4 regions of the Cedecea selenatireducens genome follow, and region 1 is predicted to be linked to each of the others. Evidence: predicted binding sites of a transcription regulator. Region 1 holds the regulator's gene; each other region holds the start of a gene.
What was found. Region 1 encodes Fur, which represses iron uptake genes when iron is present. Its sites were predicted from a motif close to ATAATAATGAGAACNACTATCAA; they were not measured.
Positions count from the first base shown of each region.

Region 2: ACE38U_RS08245 (siderophore-interacting protein) is a predicted target of Fur. The motif match lies at 4,072-4,094, and genes of this name have one in related genera.
Region 3: fhuF (siderophore-iron reductase FhuF) is a predicted target of Fur. The motif match lies at 3,069-3,091, and genes of this name have one in related genera.
Region 4: exbB (tol-pal system-associated acyl-CoA thioesterase) is a predicted target of Fur. The motif match lies at 3,618-3,640, and genes of this name have one in related genera.

Region 1 covers NZ_JBHIKW010000009.1:76,178-82,108, forward strand. The annotation lists gene glnS (glutamine--tRNA ligase) at 1-867, shown strand, start outside; gene chiP (chitoporin ChiP) at 1,331-2,737, shown strand; gene chiQ (ChiQ/YbfN family lipoprotein) at 2,784-3,110, shown strand; gene fur (ferric iron uptake transcriptional regulator) at 3,209-3,655, opposite strand; gene fldA (flavodoxin FldA) at 3,935-4,465, opposite strand; gene ybfE (LexA regulated protein) at 4,645-4,923, opposite strand; gene ybfF (esterase) at 5,056-5,832, opposite strand.
Region 2 covers NZ_JBHIKW010000004.1:77,111-83,041, reverse strand. The annotation lists gene ACE38U_RS08260 (fasciclin domain-containing protein) at 1-260, opposite strand, end outside; gene pqqU (TonB-dependent receptor PqqU) at 488-2,635, shown strand; gene ACE38U_RS08250 (PadR family transcriptional regulator) at 2,688-3,203, opposite strand; gene ACE38U_RS08245 (siderophore-interacting protein) at 3,212-3,976, opposite strand; gene ACE38U_RS08240 (HP1242/YdcH family protein) at 4,238-4,459, shown strand; gene ACE38U_RS08235 (hypothetical protein) at 4,510-5,898, opposite strand.
Region 3 covers NZ_JBHIKW010000003.1:143,191-149,121, reverse strand. The annotation lists gene ACE38U_RS06090 (YbaK/EbsC family protein) at 1-339, opposite strand, end outside; gene ACE38U_RS06085 (PTS sugar transporter subunit IIB) at 550-855, shown strand; gene ACE38U_RS06080 (PTS sugar transporter subunit IIC) at 869-2,215, shown strand; gene fhuF (siderophore-iron reductase FhuF) at 2,260-3,051, opposite strand; gene ACE38U_RS06070 (hypothetical protein) at 3,184-3,549, opposite strand; gene ACE38U_RS06065 (GGDEF domain-containing protein) at 3,658-4,722, opposite strand; gene ACE38U_RS06060 (DUF1435 domain-containing protein) at 4,989-5,228, shown strand; tRNA gene ACE38U_RS06055 (tRNA-Leu) at 5,268-5,354, opposite strand; tRNA gene ACE38U_RS06050 (tRNA-Leu) at 5,401-5,487, opposite strand; tRNA gene ACE38U_RS06045 (tRNA-Leu) at 5,519-5,605, opposite strand; gene rsmC (16S rRNA (guanine(1207)-N(2))-methyltransferase RsmC) at 5,728-5,931, opposite strand, start outside.
Region 4 covers NZ_JBHIKW010000005.1:233,440-239,370, reverse strand. The annotation lists partial or broken gene ACE38U_RS10810 (L-glyceraldehyde 3-phosphate reductase) at 1-73, shown strand, start outside; gene ACE38U_RS10805 (ESA_00282 family adhesion-associated protein) at 175-666, opposite strand; gene ACE38U_RS10800 (hypothetical protein) at 760-1,161, shown strand; gene ACE38U_RS10795 (hypothetical protein) at 1,166-1,549, shown strand; gene exbD (TonB system transport protein ExbD) at 2,388-2,813, opposite strand; gene exbB (tol-pal system-associated acyl-CoA thioesterase) at 2,820-3,554, opposite strand; gene metC (cystathionine beta-lyase) at 3,811-4,998, shown strand; gene yghB (DedA family general envelope maintenance protein YghB) at 5,174-5,833, shown strand; gene ACE38U_RS10770 (AraC family transcriptional regulator) at 5,894-5,931, opposite strand, start outside.

The DNA.
Region 1 (5,931 bases):
ATCATGTCCAAGCGTAAGCTTAACCTGCTGGTGACCGAGAAGATTGTTGAAGGCTGGGATGACCCGCGCATGCCGACTATTTCGGGCCTACGCCGCCGTGGTTACACCGCAGCTTCTATTCGCGAATTCTGTAAGCGCATTGGTGTGACCAAGCAAGACAACACCGTGGAAATGGCTTCTCTGGAATCCTGCATCCGTGACGATCTCAACGAGAACGCACCGCGTGCGATGGCCGTGCTGGATCCGGTGAAAGTTATCATCACTAACTATCCTCAGGGTGAAGAAGAGACGGTGACCATGCCTAATCATCCGAACAAACCTGAGATGGGCAGCCGTGAAGTGCCGTTCAGCGGTGAGGTTTATATCGACCGGGCTGACTTCCGTGAAGAAGCGAACAAGCAGTACAAGCGCCTGGTGCTGGGTAAAGAAGTTCGCCTGCGTAATGCGTATGTGATCAAAGCCGAGCGTGTTGAAAAAGATGCGGAAGGCAATATCACCGAGCTTTACTGCACCTACGACCCGGAAACCCTGAGCAAGGACCCGGCAGACGGTCGCAAAGTTAAAGGCGTGATTCACTGGGTGAGCGCCGCACATGCGTTGCCGGTTGAAATCCGCCTGTATGACCGCCTGTTCAGCGTTGCAAACCCAGGCGCTGCGGAGGACTTCCTGTCGACCATTAACGCTGACTCACTGGTTATTCGTCAGGGCTTCGTTGAGCCAAGCCTGCAGAACGCAGAAAAAGGTAAGGCTTATCAGTTCGAGCGTGAAGGTTACTTCTGCCTCGACAGCCGTTACACGACGGCCGAAAAATTGGTATTTAACCGCACCGTTGGCCTGCGCGATACCTGGGCTAAAATCGGCGAATAATTGCCGTTAATCGTCTGATAAAAACGCCGCTCAATGCGGCGTTTTTTCTTTCTGGTTACCTGGTATTAACGAGCAGTACACATTCGCGATGCGAATTAATTCTCATTTACACTCTTCAGATCATTCCCTCGCACTCAGTCATCTCTTCTCCGTAATATCCTGATGCTTATAATGAAAGCGCTCTCAAAAGAATTTTATGTGGTTAATTAATCGGATTGCGGGCTAAGCATCTGCTGAGCGATTTTGTTACAAATGCACATAGATTATGTGCTCTCTGTCATACTCCAGGAAATCTCTGATACAAAGTCATTGATAATTCGCGTCGCGAAAAATAGTCTATGAGCAGCAGTAATGCGGGTGTGTCAGGTAGAAACCGCTTTTAGCCTTTGGGCAATTTTACTTTTTTCGTCAATGGCGCTTTTCACGTCAGACGATGATTTTTACGTCAAAGAGGAATTTAACTATGCGTACGTTTAGTGGCAAACGTAGTGCGCTTGCTCTTGCTATTGCAAGCGTTACCGCTCTTTCAGGTTTTGTAGTGGCTCCGCAGGTTAGCGCTGCGGGCTTTGTTGATGACTCAACGCTGACCGGTGGCGTCTATTACTGGCAGCGCGAACGTGACCGTAAAGATGTGACCGACGGTAAGTACAAAACTAACCTGTCACACTCAACCTGGAACGCTAACCTGGACTTCCAGTCCGGCTACGCAGCCGACATGTTTGGCCTGGATATCGCCGCTTTCACCGCCATTGAGATGGCCGAAGACAGCGCCAGCGGCCACCCAAACGAAATCGCATTCTCCTCTAAAAACAAAGGCTACAGCGAAGACTACTCCGGCGATAAAGGCGGCATCAGCCTTTATAAAGCGGCCGCTAAATTTAAGTACGGCCCGGTCTGGGCTCGTGCGGGTTATATCCAGCCAACCGGCCAAACGCTGTTAGCGCCACACTGGAGCTTCATGCCTGGTACCTATCAGGGGGCTGAAGCTGGGGCGGCATTCGACTATGGCGATGCAGGTGCGCTGAGCTTCTCCTACATGTGGACCAACGAGTACAAGGCTCCATGGCATCTGGAAACGGACAAGTTCTACCAGAACGACAAAAAGACCAAAGTTGATTATCTGCACTCCATCGGCGCGAAATATGACTTCAAAAATGACCTGATTCTGGAAGGGGCATTTGGTCAGGCTGAAGGTTTTGTTGACCAGTACTTCGCGAAAGCGAGCTACAAATTTGACGTTGCAGGCAGCCCGCTGAGCACCAGCTACCAGTTCTACGGCACCCGTGATAAAGCCTCTAACAACACCATCAACGATATTTATGACGGTACCGCGTGGCTGCAGGCGCTGACCTTAGGCTACAAAATTGGCCAGGTTGACCTGCGTCTGGAAGGGACCATGGTGAAGGCAGAAGGCCAGCAGGGTTACTTCCTGCAGCGTATGACGCCAACCTATGCCTCTTCAAACGGCCGTCTCGATGTGTGGTGGGATAACCGTTCTGACTTCAACGCCAACGGCGAAAAAGCCGTGTTCTTCGGCGCAATGTATGACCTGAGCAACTGGAATCTGCCGGGTTGGGCTGTTGGGGGCTCCTATGTTTATGCATGGGATGCAAAACCAGCCACATGGGCGCTTGATGCTTCCGGTAACCGTCAGGATATCGCATCCAACAAGATCAAAGAGTCTTCATACAGCCTCGACGCAATGTACACCGTGCAGGAAGGCCGTGCGAAAGGTACGCTGTTCAAACTGCACTTCACTCAGTACGACAACCACTCCGATATCCCAAGCTGGGGCGGTGGTTACGGCAACATGTTCCAGGATGAGCGTGACGTGAAATTTATCGTTATTGCTCCGTTCACCATCTTCTAATGCTAAATCGGGCGCGCAAGCGCCCGTTTTTTATAAGGAACTGAACATGAAAAAAATCCTGCTGGTTACCGCCGTGGCTTTCACGCTCTCCGCCTGCGTTCAGCCCCCGGCTCCGCCGGAAGATTCACATCTGAAGCAGGCTTACAGCGCTTGTATCAATACCGCAGAAGGCAACCCGGATAAAATCGAAGCCTGCCAGAGCGTGCTGAACGTACTGCGCCAGGAAAAACAGCACAAAGCGTTTGTTGAAAAAGAGACCGTGAGCGTGCTGGATTATCAGAAATGCATTCAGGCAAGAAAGAGCGGGAATGATGAAGCCGCGAAGGTTCGCTGCGATAAAATCTGGCAAGAAATTCGCGCGAATAACAGCTGATTACGTTTTTTCAGTCAATAAAAAAACCGGCAAGGGAAACCTGCCGGTTTTTGCTTTTAAACGCCACCTGTTCGGCAGCGTTCGTTAATGCGGATTACTTATTTAGGATCGTGCGCGGTGTCGTCTTCGCGGCAGTCGCCTTCGGCACAGTGTCCGTACAGATAGAGACTGTGGTTAGTCAGGCGGATACCGTGGCGTGTGGCAATTTCACGCTGGCGCGATTCAATAGAATCATCGCTGAACTCGATTACTTTGCCGCAATCGAGGCAGATAAGGTGATCGTGGTGATGCTGCTGGGTCAGCTCGAAAACGGACTTGCCGCCTTCAAAATTATGGCGGGTCACGATCCCGGCATCGTCAAATTGGTTCAGCACGCGGTAGACCGTCGCCAGGCCTATTTCTTCGCCCATGTCGATCAGACGTTTATATAAGTCTTCCGCGCTGACGTGATGATTTACCGGCTCTTGCAGCACTTCGAGGATTTTCAATCGCGGAAGCGTGACTTTCAAGCCGGCCTTCTTTAATGCGGTATTGTTGTCAGTCATGCGGAAAGTGTCCTGTTGCTTAACGATTCGCTCAAACTGCAGTGAGCGTAAAGAGTAATGCGTCTCATTATAGAACTGCTGCTTCTAAATGGGAACCGCAAGTATGGTGCAAAATGAGGCTGAAAAATCGTGGCGGCGTCGCCATTTACAGTAATTATCAGCCAAGCTGTCAGGAAGACATTGTACAGGGATGTACGAGAAAGTTACAAACTTGTAGCAATTATTTTCATTGCTACAAGCTATCAAGATGGCGCAAACGCTGCATTTGCGCCAGACAAATCAGGCGTTAATAATATCGGCCAGATTCAGTTCTTCAGAAATCTGTTTGACCCACTTCTCAACGCGCTCGGCGGTCAGTTCCGGCTGGCGGTCTTCGTCGATGGCCAGACCGACAAAGTTGTCGTCGTCTGCCAGGCCTTTTGACGCTTCAAAGTGGTAGCCCGCGGTCGGCCAGTGGCCTACGATAGCGGCGCCGCGCGGTTCGATGATATCGCGAATGGTACCCAGCGCATCACAGAAGTATTCCGCGTAGTCTTCCTGGTCACCACAGCCGAACAGCGCAACCAGCTTACCGTTGAAATCGACTTCTTCGAGAGTAGGGAAGAAATCATCCCAGTCGCACTGCGCTTCGCCGTAGTACCAGGTTGGGATGCCGAGCAACAGAATGTCGAAACCTTCGAGATCTTCTTTGCTGCTTTTAGCAATGTCATGCACCTCAGCAACGTCTTTACCGAGCTGTTTTTGAATCATTTTTGCGATATTTTCGGTGTTACCGGTGTCGCTGCCGAAAAAAATGCCTACGATTGCCATGAGTAAAATAACCTCTTGAAACTTAATAGTATGCTGGCCGTTCAATGCCCACGTATAGGGCAATCATAGCAGAACAGCTCCACCAGCGGAAACAGCTATCACGGCGGGGTGCACAGTCTGCAACATGGTTTTGCTCACCCTTTTGAGATTTCAGATGACGGGCAGGGCAACAGAAAGCGCTATCCCAGCTTTTTAAGCTGCTCGAGCAACATCTCTTCGATCAGTTCGCTACGACTGATGCTGCGGGCGTCGGCAAGCTGGTTGAGGGCGTCGACCGCATCATTGTTCAGTTTTAGCTCAACTCGCTTCAAACCACGCACTTTGTCGCGCTTAAGCTGATTGCGTTTATTAATACGCAGCTGCTCATCGCGCGAGAGCGGATTGGTTTTAGGCCGCCCGGGGCGACGCTCGTCCGCGAACAGATCTAATGTAGTACGGTCCGTTTGTTCTTTTGCCATGATTAGGATACTGACAGGAAATTCTGGCTGCAGGGGCAGGGTGCCGGTGCAATTAAGCGCGCCATCATACATCAGCGCGCCATTCCCGCCAACGCGTTAGCGACTTCTGCTGGCCGGTCGTTCTGTTTTTAATCAGTTTTTCGGTTCCGCGTCGATAAATCGGTGAATTGCGCGTAAAACTGCCTCCGGTTTTTCAGCGTGAACCCAGTGGCCCGCGCCAGCGATGACGTGCGCACGAGCCTGCGGGAACTGACTTAAAAGCGCCTCGCGGTGGCTTTCATCAACATACGGCGAGTTCCCGCCACGGATGAATAAGGCGGGATGCTGCCAGGCGGGAACGGGTTGCCAGCCAACGATACTTTCGTATTGCTGCCAAAGCACCGGCACGTTGAACTTCCACTCGCCGTCGGCAAAAGACTTCAGCAGAAACTGAATGACGCCTTCTTCTTCTACGTGTTCGCGCATGATCTGCGCCGCCTGCTGGCGAGTCTCAACGCCTGCTTCAGTGACCGCACGAATCGCCGCAAAAATCTCGTCGTGACGGCGAACCTGATAGTTAACCGGAGCGATATCAATCATCACCAGTTTATCGATGCGCTGGGGGGCAAGAGCCGCCAGCGCCATCACCACTTTGCCGCCCATAGAGTGACCGATAAACGTGGCTTTCTCGATACCATAATCATCAAGCGTGTCCAGAACGTCGCCGGCCATTGCGGCATAGCTCATATCGTCGCTGCGCGGAGACAGCCCGTGGTTACGCAGATCTATTTGCAGCAAAGTATGATCTTTACCCAGATCCCGCGCCAGCACGCCGAGATTATCCAGGCTGCCAAACAGGCCGTGGATCAGTACGATAGGGGAATTGCTATTCGATTGTTGCGCAGTTTGCAGGCGAGCATTTAATTTCATGGCAAAGTTCTTTATTTTGGTTCGTTTGGTTAGGGTATCATGTTGGCATTCCTGCGGGCGTGCGGCAAATATTCAGTTTACTCTGACTTTGAGTCGCCC
Region 2 (5,931 bases), on a different contig from region 1:
GGCAGTTTAGCAAACGCGGCATCGGTTGGGGCAAAGACGGTAAACGGTCCTTTGCTCTGCAGCGTATCCACTAAACCGGCGGCCTTCACCGCCGCGACCAGCGTGGTGTGATCTTTAGAATTCACGGCGTTCTCAACAATATTTTTTGACGGATACATCGCTGCACCGCCGACCATCACGGAATCATTCGTCATTGAGGCAATGCTCAAAGTACTGAAAAAAGCGGAGGCGCACACGGCGGAAGCAAAATACTTGTTCATGTTGAATTCCTCAATTGTAGGGAGCAAGAGAGTTGCTCACATTCTGATATACGGGTGAGGATGCACCGCTGGATGCAGTAAAAATAAAAAATATTTCGCCGCTTCTTTCACCACTCGCAACCCATTGTTAACGTTACGTGCGTTAATGGTTTTCAAAATTTAAACACAAGAACTAACATATAAAGCTCACGATCCTGACAATTGGCGCATGCCGTAAACACCCCCTGATGAAAACAACCCAGAAAAACAAACCCCATAGCAGCAAAACCGCCCTTTCCCTTCTCCTGATCCCGGCCTTCACCCCCTGCTTTACGCAAGCCGCCGACACAACGCAAACCGATGAAACCACGCTGCTGGTGACCGCTAAGCCCACAACGGTTTCCGAACTGGATACGCCTGCTGCAGTGAGCGTTGTTTCAGGCGATGACCTGCGCCAGGCCGCGCCGCGGATAAATCTTTCGGAAAATCTCGGCAGCGTCCCTGGGCTGCAAATTCAGAACCGCCAGAACTACGCCCAGGATTTACAGCTTTCGGTGCGCGGTTTTGGTTCGCGGTCAATGTACGGTGTAAGAGGCGTGCGCATGTATGTGGACGGGATCCCGGCCACGATGCCCGATGGTCAGGGGCAAACGTCAAATATCGATCTTAATAGCGTGGAGAGCATCGAGGTGCTTCGTGGCCCGTTTTCCGCGCTGTACGGCAACTCCTCGGGCGGGGTCGTTAACGTCACAACGGAAACCGGCCGTCAGCCGCCTACGTTCGAAGCCAGCAGCTATTACGGCAGCTTCGGTAGCTGGCGCAACAGCGTGAAGGCCACCGGCTCAACCGGCGACGGCACCCATGCCGGTGACGTGGACTATGCCGTATCCGCCTCGCGCTTTACCACGCACGGCTACCGTGACCACAGCAGCGCGCAGAAAAACCTCGGCAATGCAAAGCTTGGCGTTCGCCTGAACGACGTCAGCAAGCTGACTTTGCTGTTCAACAGCGTGGACATTGACGCCAACGATCCCGGCGGCCTGACCGAGCAGGAGTGGCGGGACAATCCCAAACAAGCGCCACGGGCCGATCAGTACAATACGCGTAAAACGACGAAGCAAACTCAGGGCGGGCTGCGCTATGACCGCCAGCTCAGCGAACACGATGATTTAAGCGTGATGATGTACGCGGGCGTGCGTGAGACTACGCAGTTCCAGTCCATTCCGGCGGCAGTCCAGAAAAGCCCCACTCATCCCGGCGGCGTGATCCAACTGGCAAGACATTACCAGGGTATTGATACACGCTGGACGCACAACGGCGAACTCGGCAGCGTGCCGGTCAGCTTCACCACCGGGCTGGACTACGAGACGATGACCGAGAAGCGCAAAGGCTACGAGAACTTTGTGACGGTGAACGGCGCCACGGTGCTGGGCGAGCAAGGCAACCTGCGCCGTAACGAGCGCAACCTGATGTGGAACCTCGACCCGTACCTGCAAACCACGTGGCAGTTGGCCGACAAACTCAGCCTGGATGCGGGCGTGCGCTACAGCTCGGTCTACTTTGATTCAAACGACTATTACATCGTGGGGAAAAACGGCGACGACAGCGGCAACGCCAGCTATCACAAATGGTTGCCTGCCGCCTCGTTAAAATATTCCGTCAACAATGGCTGGAATGTTTACACTTCCGCAGGCCGTGGGTTTGAAACGCCAACCATCAACGAGCTTTCTTACCGCGACAACGGCGCGTCCGGGCTGAACTTTGCTCTGCAGCCCTCGACCAGCACCACGGTTGAGGTTGGCAGTAAAAACCGCATCGGCAACGGCCTGTTTACCGCCGCCCTGTTCCAGACCGACACCGATAACGAGATCGTGGTCGATCAAAGCAGCGGCGGGCGCACGACCTATAAAAATGCCGGTGAAACTCGCCGCCGTGGACTTGAGCTTTCTCTCGATCAGCAGTTCGCCGCAGACTGGCGGTTGAAAATGGCCTGGACGTACCTCGATGCCACCTACCGCAGCAACGTTTGTGGCACAAACGACTGCAACGGCAACCGGATGCCGGGCATCGCCCGCAATATGGGTTACGCGTCGTTGGGCTACGTGCCTGAAGACGGCTGGTATGCGGGCGCGGACGTTCGCTACATGAGTGATATTCAGGCCGATGACCAAAACGACGCCAAAGCGTCAACCTACACCACCGTGGGATTGAACACCGGCTACAAGCTTCAGCTGCAGCAAAACTGGCTGCTGGACATCTGGGGGCGGGTTGATAATCTGTTCGACCGCGATTACGTCGGTTCGGTGATTGTCAATGAAGGCAATGGCCGCTATTTTGAGCCAGCGCCTGGCCGTAACTACGGCGTGGGCGTCAACGTCAGCTATAGCTTCCAGTAAGCGTTTTCCCTCCGGCCAGGCCGGGGGGATATTTAAAAAGGCCTGGCTGACGCTAACTACGTTCGATATCTTTAGCCGCCTGATCCAGCGTGTCGATGATTTTGTACAGCGTCTCTTTCGAAAGCTCAGTGCTGCCCAGTTTAGCGTGCAGCGCCGTTTTGAAATTATGAATTGCGCGCTGTACCTCGGGTAAACGGCGGTTGCCGCCGAGAACGCCGAGGGTGGCCAGCCTGGTGGTCACCGCTTCCAGTTCGGATGGCTGCTGTTCAAGCGAGGCTTTTCCTTCTGCCGTCAGCGTGAAGGATTTTTTCCCACTTTGCCCTTCGCCCACCGTGATTAAGCCCATTTCCTCCATCAGCGTCAGGTTAGGATAAATAATGCCGGGGCTCGGCACATATTCCCCTTTCGCCAGGCTTTCAATGGACTTTATAAGCTCATAACCGTGCGCCGGGCCGCCAGCCAAAAGATGCAGAATCAGCAGGCGGATGTCGTTGGCGTCAAACAGACGTTCACGGCGATGGCGGGCGCGCCCTTCCGGGTGGTTTTGTTCAGGATGAATACGCACCATCGGTCGCCTTATTTGTCATGCCAGTAGGCAACGGCGCGGACCAGGTCCGCATCCAGGCCACGCTCTTCCAGCAGGTAATCACCCAGCGCTTTCGCCTGCTTTCCTTCGCCCACAATCCAGATGTAGTAGTCGTCAGCCGGGATCTCCGCGTGCTTCAGGTACTCAGCGATTTCCCCATATGTTAACGCCTGCACTTTTACCGCTGGAAATTCGCTCAGATAGTTCAGACTGTCGGTATTGTGGCAGTTGACCAGCACCCGAACCTGCACTTCCTTACTCAGCGACTGGAGACGGCGGCGAACGGCAGGCAGGCCGCTTTCATCTGTCACGTAAAGCTGCCAGTGATAGTCCGTTGGCGTGACCAGAGAGCCGCGTGGCCCACCGATAAACAGCTTATCTCCCGGCTGCGCTTCTTTCGCCCAGCTGCTGGCGACCCCGCCGTCGTGCAGGTAGAAATCAATCGTTAATTCGCAGCGCCCCGCGTCGAAGTCCAGCGGCGTATAGTCCCGCGACTGTGGCCGCGCGCCCTCACCCCAGACAATGCCCTCGCTGGTTATCTGCGGCGGGGTAAACTCTCCGTTTTCTGCCGGGAAGAACACTTTAATGTGGTCGTCGAACCCCTGTGAGGAAAAGTCTGCCAGCTGCGGGCTGCTGAACACGAGGCGGTAAAACGTATCGGCGATAAAGCTTTTAGTTTTTACCGTTAATTCACGAAACTTCAGTTCATTACGAACCCGAACCGGCATTTTTTTGGCATTGTTTTGTGTGGTCATAGCGTACCTTTTAGGTATGTAAGATATATCATAGACATATCTTAGAGCACGTCATACCGCCTGTCTTTATCATTTTGCGGCGTTAACCTGCCGGCGTAAAAATGAGAATGACATGCATTTCAGTACGGCGCTACCGCGATCGCAAATTGACAAAACGATACTTTTTTGTCCTTTCCCTTATCGCAAATCAGGTTCTACACTGAGGTTGGCATCAGCCAGTTGTTCATCCACTCACCTACCATCTGACCAGGGAGGCCTGACATGTTTCCTGAGTACCGTGATTTGATTTCCCACCTGAAGTCCGAAAACCCCCGCTTTCTCAGCCTGTGTAATAAACACAACCGTCTCGATAGCGAGATTATGCGCAAGGAGGGGCCGCAAGGGACGGGATACAACGATGAAGTCGTGCAGATGAAGAAAGAAAAACTGAGGGTAAAACAAGAGCTTTACCAGATGTTGAAACAGGCCAGCCAGCCGGCCTGATAGCATTGAAACTGGGGAAGGGTTTGCCCTTCCCTTGTTGCATAAAACGGCTATATAACCACGTTCAGTTCTCGCAGAACTTCAGCCATTTTTCTGGCACCAGCAAAATTCAGATGGTCACCATCGCGGAAATCCTCCCCGACAAATACCAGGCTTTCTGAGAGATCGATAAACCGCGAATGTGCAGCCTCCAGCCCGGAGAAGCAGCTGCGATGCGTATATTTCATCCTGACGTCCAGATTGTCTACATAAGCTGCCGGGAACGGTGGCGTCAGCCAGACAACCTTCCTGCCGTGCTTCGCTAACAGAACGTCCATTTCGGCCACCCGCCGCGTATTTTCATTCAGCGTGACCTGATGATGAACCGATTTAGAGTGAGCTATGCCACGCTGCTGCGCCATCTGCTGCTGCCGGGCCGGAGGCAGAGAAGTAAGATTGCCCGTTAAATTTCGTGTGGATTCGCAAATTTGCTCCCTGAAGATGACATCATCCAGCCCGGTAATGGGCTGCCCCTGCGCTGGAAATGGCATCACCAGGCGGCTAAAGACCTGAATATCGTCCGAGGCGGATTCGCTGGCGCCCTTTATCAGATAATGGCTGTTGAGCTGGCTCCAGGCATGAATAATCTGCTGGTTAAAGTCGTCTTTTGTTTTTAGCAGATCGCTGTACAGATCAAAAAAACCCAGGCAATAAACAAAGTTCTGTACCTGCGGGTAACGCTCAAGGATATGTGCCGTCAGCTGCTGCGCCTGCTTAAGTCCCAAACTGTGGGTAGAGATATTGACGCTGTGTTCCAGCCACGCCTCAGGGAAGCCATAGAAGCTGTAAGAGTTACCAATAATAACCGTTTTAACGTCCGGGTCAGCCAGCGCGGCGTATTGCTGCGCCAGCAAATGCGTGTGCTGGATGGCATTTGTACTTAAGGGGATGAAATTATCGATCAGCAAATCATAATATGAAATGCAGGCGATGGCCTGAGGATGTTCAACCGCCAGAGCCAGTTTTAGTCCCTGAGGATCGTAAAGGATAAAAGGGGCGGTACTTGCTGCGATCTTTGCATCAAAAGCATCAATTTCCTGCTGATTTTGCTCTTCGGCATTCAGATAATAGAGATTATTAATGGCGGAAGCTCTGAATCGCGCGCCAAGCATTTGCAGCTTACTTAATTCGCCAAAATAAAAGATATCGATGCCGCTATGCGCCATAGCGTTCAGCCAGAAGAGATAAAGAGCCAGATAAAGTTGGTTGAGGTTCTGCGGCTTGCCTTCAAGGCTGTCGCTTAACGCGTTGATTAAGTCCAGCGTGATACGGCTGTCATCAAGCAACGCCTGGTTTGAGAAAAGGTAATCGGCAAGTGACTGAGGCACCTGAGCCGCCAGCGCCGGGTTTTCAAAATCCTTCAGGTAATGCTGAATCTGTTTCAAAAAGTGATTTTGCATGATGACATTTGCGTGATTGAAATAAATTAATTC
Region 3 (5,931 bases), on a different contig from region 1:
AATGTCGCAGAATACCGCCAGCGGGTTTTCTAGCCCAAACGGGCAAACGCCGCCGACCGGATGCCCGGTCCAGTTCACTACTTCATCGCTGCTGAGCATGCGCGCTTTAGCGCCAAAAGCTTCTTTAAGTTTCTTATTATCAAGACGAGCATCGCCTTTCGCGACGATCAGAATAATGTCGTTTTTGACTTTTAATGAGAGCGTTTTGGCTATTTGCCCGGGGGCCACATTGTGGGCCGCAGCGGCAAGCGCGACGGTAGCGGTGCTTTGGCTTAGCTCGATGATATCTATATCTGGGGCATGATCGGCGAAGAATTGCCGCACGGACTGCAAACTCATGATTTTCTCCTGATCCAGGTGGCAAATAATTTCGCATAAGCTTGTGCTTTCTGTAAACCGCTTATACTTATCTCATACCCGCCTTGTCAGAAATTTCTGGATCTCCTTCACAATCAATGAAACCGGTTGCAGTAACCGGTTGCAGTAATAAATTCCGCGAGGAATACTGAATCCCGTAACCACCCCTGTACCTAATAATAAGAGTCGTCTATGAAACGTATCCTTTTATGCTGTGCCGCTGGTATGTCTACCAGTATGGTCGTGAACAGGATGAAACAGGCCGCCCAGGATCAACAGATTGAGGTTGAGATTAAGGCGGTGGGTATCGAAGAGTTCACGGATGCTTTGCCTGAATTTGATTGCTGTTTACTCGGTCCGCAGATCAAATACCGTCTGGAAGATTTTAAGGCTCAGGCCGCTCCCAAACGGATCCCGGTCACGGTCATTAACTCTATGGATTACGGAATGATGCGCGGCGACAGAATTCTCGCCGACGCACTCGCGTTGATAGCCTGACAGGAGAGCCAATATGTCTTCCAACCACGCTGCATTTAATTTAATTTTCCGCTTTGTTGAAAACTACGTCAGCCCTGTTGCCGGGCGTATTTCCTCACAGCGTCACGTCATGGCCATTCGCGACGGCTTTATTTCCGCGATGCCGTTCATGATTGTCGGATCGTTCCTGCTGGTCTTTGCTTATCCGCCGTTTTCGCCCACCACAACCTGGGGTTTTGCTCGCGCCTGGCTCGATTTGGCGAAGCAGTTCGAGGGGCAAATCCTGACGCCGTTTGATATGACGATGGGCATTATGTCTATCTACATTTGTGCGGCGATTGCCTACAACCTGGGCAAACATTACGTCAAATCGCACGGGCTTGATCCCTTCATGTGCGCCATGCTGTCGCTGATGGCCTTCCTTGTGGTTGCAGCCCCGAAAACCAAAGGGACGCTGCCGGTGGATAGCCTCGGCGGTACCGGGATCTTCACCGCGATTCTGGTGGCGATTTACTGCGTAGAGATGATGCGTTTCCTGAAGGCACACAACATCGGCATTAAGCTGCCGGACCAGGTGCCGCCGATGATCAAAAACTCTTTTGACCTGCTGATCCCGGTGCTGGTGGTTGTGCTGACGCTGTATCCGCTGAGCCTGTTTATCCAGTCCCAGTTCGATATGCTGATCCCTCAGGCCATTATGGCGCTGTTTAAACCGCTGGTGTCGGCTGCGGATTCCCTGCCTGCGATTCTGCTGGCGGTGCTGATTGCCCACCTGCTGTGGTTCGCGGGAATCCACGGGGCGGCGATTGTCTCCGGGATGCTGCAGATGTTCTGGCTGACTAACCTGGGCCTGAACCAGGGCGCACTGGCCGCCGGTGCACCGCTGCCGCATATCTTTATGGAAGCGTTCTGGACCTTCTTTATCGTGGTCGGTGGTTCCGGGGCGACGATGGGCCTGGTTGTCTGCTATCTGCGCAGTAAATCTGCTCACCTGCGCTCTATTGGCCGGCTTAGCATCGTGCCAACCTGCTTTAACATTAACGAGCCGGTTATCTTCGGGACACCGATTGTGATGAACCCGGTGTTCTTCATTCCGTTCCTGCTGGCGCCAATGGTTAACGCCGTGCTGGCCTGGGGCGCGATGAAGCTGGATCTGATTGGCCGCGTAATTTCCGTTGTGCCGTGGACGGCACCTGCGCCAATTGGCGCTGCCTGGGCGCTGGGCTGGGACTTCCGTGCGGCGATTCTGGTGATTCTGCTGGCCTGCGTCTCGTCGATTATCTACTTCCCGTTCTTCAAAGTGTACGAGAAGCAGCTGCTGGAACAGGAGAAAGAAGAGGCGCAAAGAGCGAACGAGGAAGGAAACCAACAGCTGGCTTAATAGCTTAGCTAGAGAGAACGAACGGCGGGGAAACCCGCCGTTTGCTATTTCAGAGTACAGTCGCCACAGCGTTGGACGTCGGGCAGCTTGTAGCGCTGGCAGCAGGTGCGGCGAACCAAAACGCCATCACGTGGGATCACGGTGCGGTAAAGCGGGTTTTCCCTGCCGCATGAGAGCTGCTTTTCAAAGAAACAGGCATTCACCAGCGCTGCCAGGCTCTGCTCATCCAGCAGCGGTTTCAGCTCGCCGAAGAACCAGTTCACCAGGTAGCCGGTGTTGCTCCAGATAAGCCGGGCGTTGATGTCTTCGCTAGCTTCTAACGCCGCTACAACGGGAATCAGGCCGTGGGTAATGAAATGCTCCAGGCGCAGGCGTAGCGGTAGCTCGTTTGCCTGGCTGTCTTCTTCCACGTTAATCCAGAAGCATTTGGCTCGCCCCGTGGCATGGAACTCCACGCGCATGTGTTGGGGAGCAATGTTCAGCGCTTTAGGTTGGGTCAGCAAGGCCATCATCATCGGCGGCACCAGCAGGCCAATGTACCACTGCGCCCACAGGGACTTCAGCGGCTTTTGCTCGCGGGAAAGCTGAGGCTGGTTACGATAAATATGGTCGCCGTAGGCCGCCATCAGTGAAGTCAGCACGGCAGGTTTTCGCCACTCGCTTAGCGTCATCGCTGAGGCAGGCACGGGCTCGTTTAATTTGATGATGTCGTTGAAGTAAGGCCGGTGGGTGGCGAAATGTTCCCGCAGAGAATCGGCCAGCGGACGCGCCGCCGGAGACCAGGGGAGAACCAGGCACCCGCTGTCGTCGCTGAGCTGAAGGGATTGAAGCGCCATACTCTCGTCAAGAAGTAATCTAAATGATAATGATTAGCAATCCTAACTATGCTGGCTTCCTCTGGCAAGATGATTTCGCCGCCATCGCAAATTGAAGGCGGCTTTTGCGATCTGGCGCGGCTTATCGGCAGGCTATTTTGCGGCGAATTTGTAAGCCGTTTTGCCGTCAGGGAAGAAAGCGTAGGTCACGTACATTGGGATCGTGCGGCCGCAGGCGTCAAACTTCCAGGCTTCTTTCGCTGAACCTGAAATCAGCGCCGTTCCGGCGGCATTAGTGCGGATATCATCCGATTTACTGACCAGGGCTACGGAGACGGATTTTGGTTTGTCCCGGCAGCCGCTGGTGATAGGCAGCATCGGGATAAGGTGCTGCAAAACATAGGCTGGATCGCTGGTCAGCGGCTGGCCTTTGACCTGCAGTCTGCCGGCGTTATTGTTGGCACAGGCGGTGAGAAGAAGTACGGGAAGTACGACGAGCGCAGGAAAAACGTTAGCCATTATTATTCCTCAGAGATACAAAGTATTGCCGTAAGCGGCATGTTTTTATTGTCTGAAATATGAACAATATGCTGCCGGTACGCAACCACATTATTTCTGAGGAAAAGGCTAACCTGCGGTGGCCATTTCGTTGGTCAGAATGCTGTTTCGTCCGCGATTTTTTGCCTGATACAGCGCCTTGTCCGCCTGGCTCAGAGCGTCATCAATGCTGCCTCCGGTAAAGGGCGCCAGGCCGATACTGACGGTGACGTTGGTCGCGACCTGGTTATTAAACATATGGGGAATCTCCAGATCGAAAACGCGCTGGCGGATCCTTTCGGCAGACTGCAGCGCGCGCTCGCCGTCGATGTTGGTGAGCATCACCATGAACTCTTCGCCGCCGTAGCGCGTGACGATATCTCTTGAACGCACGGCATCGCGGATGGCGGCCGACACGCGGATCAGCGCCTGATCGCCCATCGCATGGCCGTAGTGATCGTTGTAGGACTTGAAGTAGTCGATATCCAGCAGCAAAACGTAATGGCTGCCGCTGCCGGAGGACTGAATATGTTCGAGGCGGTTTTGAAAGCCACGGCGGTTATACAGTCCGGTTAAAGGATCGAGCATGCTGAGGTCGTTCAGCGTCTCTTTCTCTTCGAGAAGCTTATTCATCAGCCGCTGGGTAAAACGCTCGTTACGCTTTTGAATAATATGCTGAATGGTGATGCCGATGGCGGGCAGCGCAATAGAGTAGAGCACCCGTAACCACTGATCGACATCCCCCAGCCAAAGCACCACCAGCGCGACGGGCAGGCTTTGTAGCAGGAAGGCCACGATATTATTAATAAACGAAATGGCGCCAATAAAGAGCACCGACATCAGGCTGATAACCAGAAATGAAGTATCCAGATAGCCGATAGCCTCGTGCTTAATAAAAATGTGCAGCGCCCATAATAATCCGAGAGATAACGAGACAATATTCAGGTTAATCAATCGCTTTTTATTGATAACCTGCCAGGCCAACAGCGCCAGGCTGGCGAGAAGAATGGTGATAGCGGGCAGCGTTACGCGCATGGCCGAATGGATCGGGAAGAGCATAGCAAAAGCGGCTGCCAGGGCGTTGAGCAGCAAAAATAAACGTAAAGAAAGCTGGTGCTTTGCTTTGAGTAAGGCTCGCCAGGTTTGGGCTGTCATAGAACGGTTATGTCTTGGGTAAGTGCGTCAGGTGTTGTGTGTGTCGTATCAATGAAAAGCGGGTTATTTGCTTTTCTGGCAACTATTGGAATTTTTATGAGGCAAACTAAAGCCGGCGGTCAATCTATCACCTTACTGAAAATCTGTCATTAAATGACGCGTCAACCCTGGCTATTTCAGCGATAGCTCTCGCGCGTTTTCACGCTGACAATTGAGAAATTTTATCATATGATATTGGTTATCATTATCATGATTGAGGCGCGAAGATGCTGCAACGACGACTCGAAGGTGGCTGGAGTGTAATGGTGGCGGGCCTTGCCGTCGCGCTGCTTGCCTGTATGGATCTGTCTTTCAGCCAGTGGCGAGTGCTGGTGGTCGTCGGGCTGTTGGCAACGGCGCTGATGCTGTATCACAAGACGTTACGGCACTTTGTTTTACTGCCATCATGCGTAGCATTTGCCAGCGGATTGCTGCTGATTGTGATGAATTTGGGAACGATGAGATAAACAATAGGGGGATAAAAAAGAGGGTCACTTCGTAAGAAGTGGTGCGAAGAGAGGGACTTGAACCCTCACGTCCGTAAGGACACTAACACCTGAAGCTAGCGCGTCTACCAATTCCGCCACCTTCGCACAGTTTTCAGATTTGCACCTGAAGAATTTGATATCGCCTTCGCATTGGTGCGAAGAGAGGGACTTGAACCCTCACGTCCGTAAGAACACTAACACCTGAAGCTAGCGCGTCTACCAATTCCGCCACCTTCGCGCAGTGCGAACGATATCTTTCGTGGTTGTGTTGGTGCGAAGAGAGGGACTTGAACCCTCACGTCCGTAAGAACACTAACACCTGAAGCTAGCGCGTCTACCAATTCCGCCACCTTCGCATACCTGTCATACCGAAGTATCACAACCACGGAGGCGCATTCTAGATGTTTTCTGAGCTTCGTCAACACTTAATTTGGTGCCGCTTTTCTGACTGATGCAAAAAGCGGCACACGAAGCGTGTTTAGCGTTTTTTGCCCGCGCGGGTCAGAACGGCACGGTAGACCTTGAAGCGGCCGGTTTGGGCAATAACTTCATGGCTGCCAAACACTTCGTCCAGCACGTTAGGGTAGGCCAGGAAGGCGTTCGCCACGATGCGCAGCTCGCCGCCCATGTTCAGATGGCGTGCTGCACCGCGAATAAGCTGGTGAGCCGCATCAAGGCTGGT
Region 4 (5,931 bases), on a different contig from region 1:
AGAGCTGGAGAGAATTGACCGCCACGTTACCGATGGCGAACTGAATTTGTGGCAGGCATCGTCGGATAAATAAAAGCAAAAGCCCCTGTTTAACAGGGGCAAGAAGCCAGTGCGAGGTCCGCATCACATTCTCAATAATACGTTCCTATCCTGTCTGGAAATGCGTTTAACGTCTCACACGCTGTTCAGGTCTATCTCAGGGCGCTGGTACTGCGGCCAAACCAGCGCCACCAGCTCCGGGTAGGCTTCCCGGCTAAACTCGTTAAAACACTGACGCAGGTTGAGCACTTCAATATCCGACAACGGAACCTGTTCACCTTCGGCGCAGCGTTTTTTAATATTGTCGTAATATTTATATACCGCCGAATTTAAGTCGCTGCAGCGGCGCTGGGCGCTAAATAAAACCGGCTGCGAGGTCAACTCATCAATACGCATTTTTTTAATTGTGGCATGGGTGAAATCAATATACTCACTGTTGATACGCCAATAATAGCTGGGCGTGATTTTTGACATCAACATGCCAAAGTAATCTTCCCGCTCTTCGCTGGTGGTCAGCGGTTTTATTTCATCAGACTTATTATTTGACGCACCAAATTCCTTGCGCATAACCAACACGGCGCATAACAAAATCAAAATTGTGACAATAGAATAAAATATGCTGTGCATAAGAAACTCCTGTTTTTTTTATTTTTGAATTGAGGCATCATATCGCGAATCTCTGAACCTGAATATTGAACCGATATCAAAGGATCACATTCGATGCTGCCTGAACACTTCTTACCACGGCGCTATCCTGTTGTTGCACCCTCAACGCTCCCTGCAGAAGCTGAAAATAGTACCACGCCGGAAGTCGTTCAGGATAAGATTTTAACGCTGGAAAAAAACATCCTGAGCGGCAGTCATTACGCAGGCCAGGCCAAAAACCGCCTGCTTGAAGAAACCGATCGTCATATTAAAGAACGTCTGCTGTGCGCGGTCAGGATAGAAGCTCTACATGCCCTGATGGGCGAACTGGTTGAAAAAGAACTTATTAGCGCCGCCGACTTACAAATGCTTATCGAAGATAAAACCGCCTGGGTGAGTAGCAAAGAACAGGAAATTTGGGTTAATCAAATGACTCAAGAAAAACCCTGGCCATTATGCTATTCGATTGAGGAGTAGTGCCGTGGCAGAACCTATAAAAAAACAATCTGCGTTAATCAACGCCGACGAAAATAAAGACCATGAATTTACGTTAAGTAAAAACATAGCTATTCTTGTTCGGCTTAAAAATGAAAATATTACCCGCAATACACAGGAAGTGACGGATATTACTTCGGCACTGGTCGACCTGAAATGGATGAACCGCCGTGAGATTTACCCATGGCGAGCGAAGGAGGAAGTGTACGGCGCGGTGCTGGAAGAGATCCTCAGCCACCATCCGAAGCTTAAAGAGCAAATCCTCAAGCGACTGGAAGGACATTATCAGCGCCTGAAGGAGCAAGAAGCCCAGACGCTGTCGATAACCCGTGGCCTGGCGGAGAAGACATGGAAGAGTTCCACTCTGTGAGTGGGGTTTGCCTCTTCCCCTGGCCCTCTCCCCAGTGGGGCAAGGGAATTTAAAGAGTAATAAAATTTAACGGTTGCTCTCTTTGGCTGTCTGTTAGTCACAAATAATCTCTATGAAGGTTCAGCTAAGGTTCCGTTCACCTCAAGCACAGCTTTATATGCAGCCCCCAAACTTGTGAACGACTCGGTGGAGTCACCGTCACTCCCCCGAGACCCCGGACTCCCGGCCAAATAAATCGACCGCTAAAGCGGCAGACCTCCGTTTTATCTCCCAGTCCTGGGTCGGCTGAGATGCGTTCCCGACGCTCTCAGCCTCCGGCCGTTCCCGACGCCCGGACCCTGGCCAGTCGGAGAGAAAACCGAGGCGATTTAAGCCGGAACCGAGCCTTGCTTCTTATTTTTACCCTCACCCTAACCCTCTCCCTGGAAGGGAGAGGGAATAAACAATGTTCCACGTTGGCTGTTTTCCCCCTCTCCCTCTGGGAGAGGGTCGGGGTGAGGGGAAGATTTGTCCCCGGCTCTCATCGCCCCCGGTTATGACCCAACTCAGGCGGGGTTGAGCTGCCGGGAGCAGCGAAAGAGAGCGATCGTCGGGAACGAATCGCGAACGACCCCGAATGTTTGGGTGATGAACGGTGGGTTTACCGCTTTAGCGGCGATGAGCTTGCCGGGCGCCGGGGCTGTTCGGGGGATGGCGTTATCCCCCGGACACGTTCACCGTGCTCTGAAAGTGCAGGGGAAACAGATTTACGGGTGAACGTAACAACTACGGAGAGAATAAACTTGAGTTGTTTTCACCCTCTCCCAAGAGGAAAAGGGCCGTGATGAGGCCCCCCCTCTTACTTCGCTTTAGTGACTTCCTGGCCGACCAGGCCAATCTTCAGGTACCCTGCCTGGTGCAGCGTATCCATCACGTCCATCAGCGTTTCGTAGTCCACCGTTTTGTCCGCGCGGAAGAAAATGGTGGTGTCCTTTTTCCCTTCGGTCGCGGCAATCAATGAGCTAACCATCGACTCTTTGCTTACCGGATCGTTGCCGATAAACATCGAATGGTCTGCTTTTACCGACAGGTAAACCGGCTTTTCCGGGCGTGGCTGCGGTTCGCTGCTGGAGGCCGGAAGGTTAACCTTCACGTCCACCGTGGCCAGCGGCGCGGCCACCATGAAGATGATCAGCAGCACCAACATCACGTCGATAAACGGCGTAACGTTGATTTCGTGCATTTCACCATTGTCATCGAGGTTTTCGTTCAGACGCATTGCCATGGGGCATTAACCTACACGCAGTTGCTGAGTATTGCGTACCGGGCGCGGCTGGGCTGTGCCCTCCAGGTCAAGGTCACGGCTTTGCAGCAACAGTACCTGAGCCGCCACGTCGCTAAGGCTTGCTTTGTAGCTGCCAATCATACGCGCGAAGATGTTATAGATAACCACCGCAGGGATTGCGGCGACCAGGCCAATGGCCGTTGCCAGCAGTGCTTCTGCGATACCCGGCGCAACAACCGCCAGGTTAGTGGTCTGGGACTGGGCGATACCGATGAAGCTGTTCATGATGCCCCAAACGGTGCCGAACAGGCCGACAAACGGCGAAATAGCGCCGATAGTGGCCAGGAAGCCGTTGCCACGCCCCATGTGACGCCCAACGGCGGCCACGCGGCGCTCAAGGCGGAAGCCGGTACGATCTTTGATGCCTTCGTTATCTTCAACGCCGGCGGAAAGTTCCAGCTCGTTTTGGGCTTCGTTGATCAACAGCGTGCTGAGGCTTTTGCTGTCAAACGCTTCGGCCGCGCTGCTCGCTTCATTCAGGGAGCGGACGTTAGCCAGCTGCTGCTGTTCGCGCTTGAGGCGACGTTTCTGGGTAATCAGCTCCACGCTCTTACTGAAAAAGATGGCCCAGGTGACTACAGAGGCCATAATCAGGCCAATCATCACGATCTTCACTACGATGTCAGCATGTTGATACATGCCCCAAACGGACAGATCCGTCTGCATCAAATTACTCGTCACGTCTTACGCTCCAGCGAGAAATAAATGTCAAAACTGAGACTAATATATCAAAAAACTATCGAATTGATAGTCGTTCTCATTAGTATTTGCAGACTGCCAGAAATTGTTGAGGCATTCCTTGCGCTTACGCAGGAAAAGATCTGCCCCGGCGAAATGATGACTTTTTTGACCAACCTGAAAAAACGCCATGATGCCCTTTGCGCATTTTGTGTTAATTTACGTCCAGACATCCAGATGGTTAAACGGGGAAACGACAATGGCGGAAAAACACATCGAAACGACGCTGGTCAACGCCGGGCGCAGCAAGAGGTTTACTCAGGGTTCGGTTAACAGCGTCATTCAGCGCGCCTCCTCTTTGGTGTTTGAAAGCGTCGAGGCCAAAAAACAGGCCACCGCCAATCGCGCAAAAGGAGAACTGTTCTACGGCCGCCGCGGCACGCTAACCCATTTCTCTTTACAGGAAGCGATGTGCGAACTTGAAGGCGGCGCCGGCTGCGCCCTCTTCCCCTGCGGCGCCGCTGCCGTTGCCAATACTATTCTGGCCTTTGTCGAGCAGGGCGATCATGTTCTGGTCACCGAAACCGCCTACGAACCCACCCAGGACTTCTGCACCAAAATTCTCTCGAAGCTCGGGGTCAGCACCAGTTGGTTCGCGCCGGATATCGGGGCCGGGATAGCCGACCTGATTCAGCCGAACACCAAAGTCGTTTTCCTCGAGTCCCCCGGCTCTATTACCATGGAAGTCCACGATATTCCGGCGATCGTCGCGGCGGTCAGGCGCGTTGCCCCTGACGCTATCATCATGATCGACAATACCTGGGCGGCTGGCGTGCTGTTTAAGGCGCTGGAGTTCGGTATCGATATTTCTATTCAGGCGGGCACCAAATACCTGATTGGCCATTCGGATGCGATGGTCGGCACCGCGGTATCCAATGCCCGATGTTGGGATCGGCTGCGCGAGAATGCCTACCTGATGGGGCAAATGCTGGATGCGGATACCGCTTATATGACAAGCCGAGGTATTCGCACGCTGGGCGTTCGTCTGCGTCAGCACCATGAAAGCAGCCTACAAGTGGCCGAATGGCTGGCCGGGCATCCTCAGGTAGAAAGAGTGAATCATCCGGCACTTCCCGGAAGTAAAGGGCATGAATACTGGAAACGTGACTTTACAGGCAGCAGCGGGCTGTTCTCGTTTGTGTTGAAAAAACGGCTCAGCGATGAAGAGTATGCACGGTACCTCAATCATTTCGAGTATTTCAGCATGGCCTATTCCTGGGGCGGTTATGAATCGCTTATTCTCGCTAATCAGCCTGATGAACTGGCTGAGATCCGCCCCGCAGGCGGCGTCGACTTCAGCGGTACCCTGGTTCGCCTGCATATTGGCCTGGAAAACGTGGACGATCTGATTGCCGATCTGGAAGTAGGTTTCCAGCGCATTGCCTAAAATTTCCGTTTAGCGGTAACCGTGGAGCGTTTTTTTGCCATCATCGGCGTTTTGTTGAGCCTGGGATCAAGGTGTCGCCGGCATTTTAGCGGTACAATGTGTAGAAATTAAGGTGAGCCTAAGTTGCGGGAGCAATACTCAGGCAAGCTCAATAAGCGGTTCCACAGGAATACCCATGGCTGTTATAAAAAATATTGTCGAGGCGCTCTGGCATCACGATTTTGCCGCGCTGGCCGACCCCCACGTTATTGGTGTTGTTTATTGCGTTATGTTCGCAACGCTTTTTCTGGAAAATGGGCTGCTTCCCGCTTCGTTTTTGCCGGGAGATAGCCTGCTGCTGCTCGCGGGCGCGCTAATAGCGAAAGGGGTAATGGGATTTGTTCCAACGTTGGTTATTCTTACCGTTGCCGCAAGCCTCGGCTGCTGGCTGAGCTATTTACAAGGCCGCTGGCTCGGCAATACCCGTACCGTGAAAGGCTGGCTTGCACAACTGCCAACCCAGTACCACCAGCGCGCCACGCAGATGTTTGACCGCCACGGCCTGCTGGCGCTGCTCGCTGGCCGCTTCCTGGCCTTTGTTCGTACGCTGCTGCCAACCATGGCGGGCATTTCGGGCCTCAGCAACCGTCGTTTTCAGTTATTTAACTGGCTGAGCGGGCTGCTGTGGGTGGGCGTTGTTACCAGCCTGGGCTATGCGCTCAGCATGATCCCCTTTGTTAAGCGTCATGAAGATCAGGTCATGACCTTCCTGATGATCCTGCCCGTTGCCCTGCTGATTTTTGGCCTTGTCGGCACGCTGTTTGTGGTGTTGAAAAAAAAAGTTAGCGCCGCGTAATCGTCCTTGATTCAGCCAGAGCGGATAAGAATGGCTTATTCGCTCTTTGCAATCACCGCCTTAAATCACCCGCATCCGCGCCATGTCTTCCCCCGGCG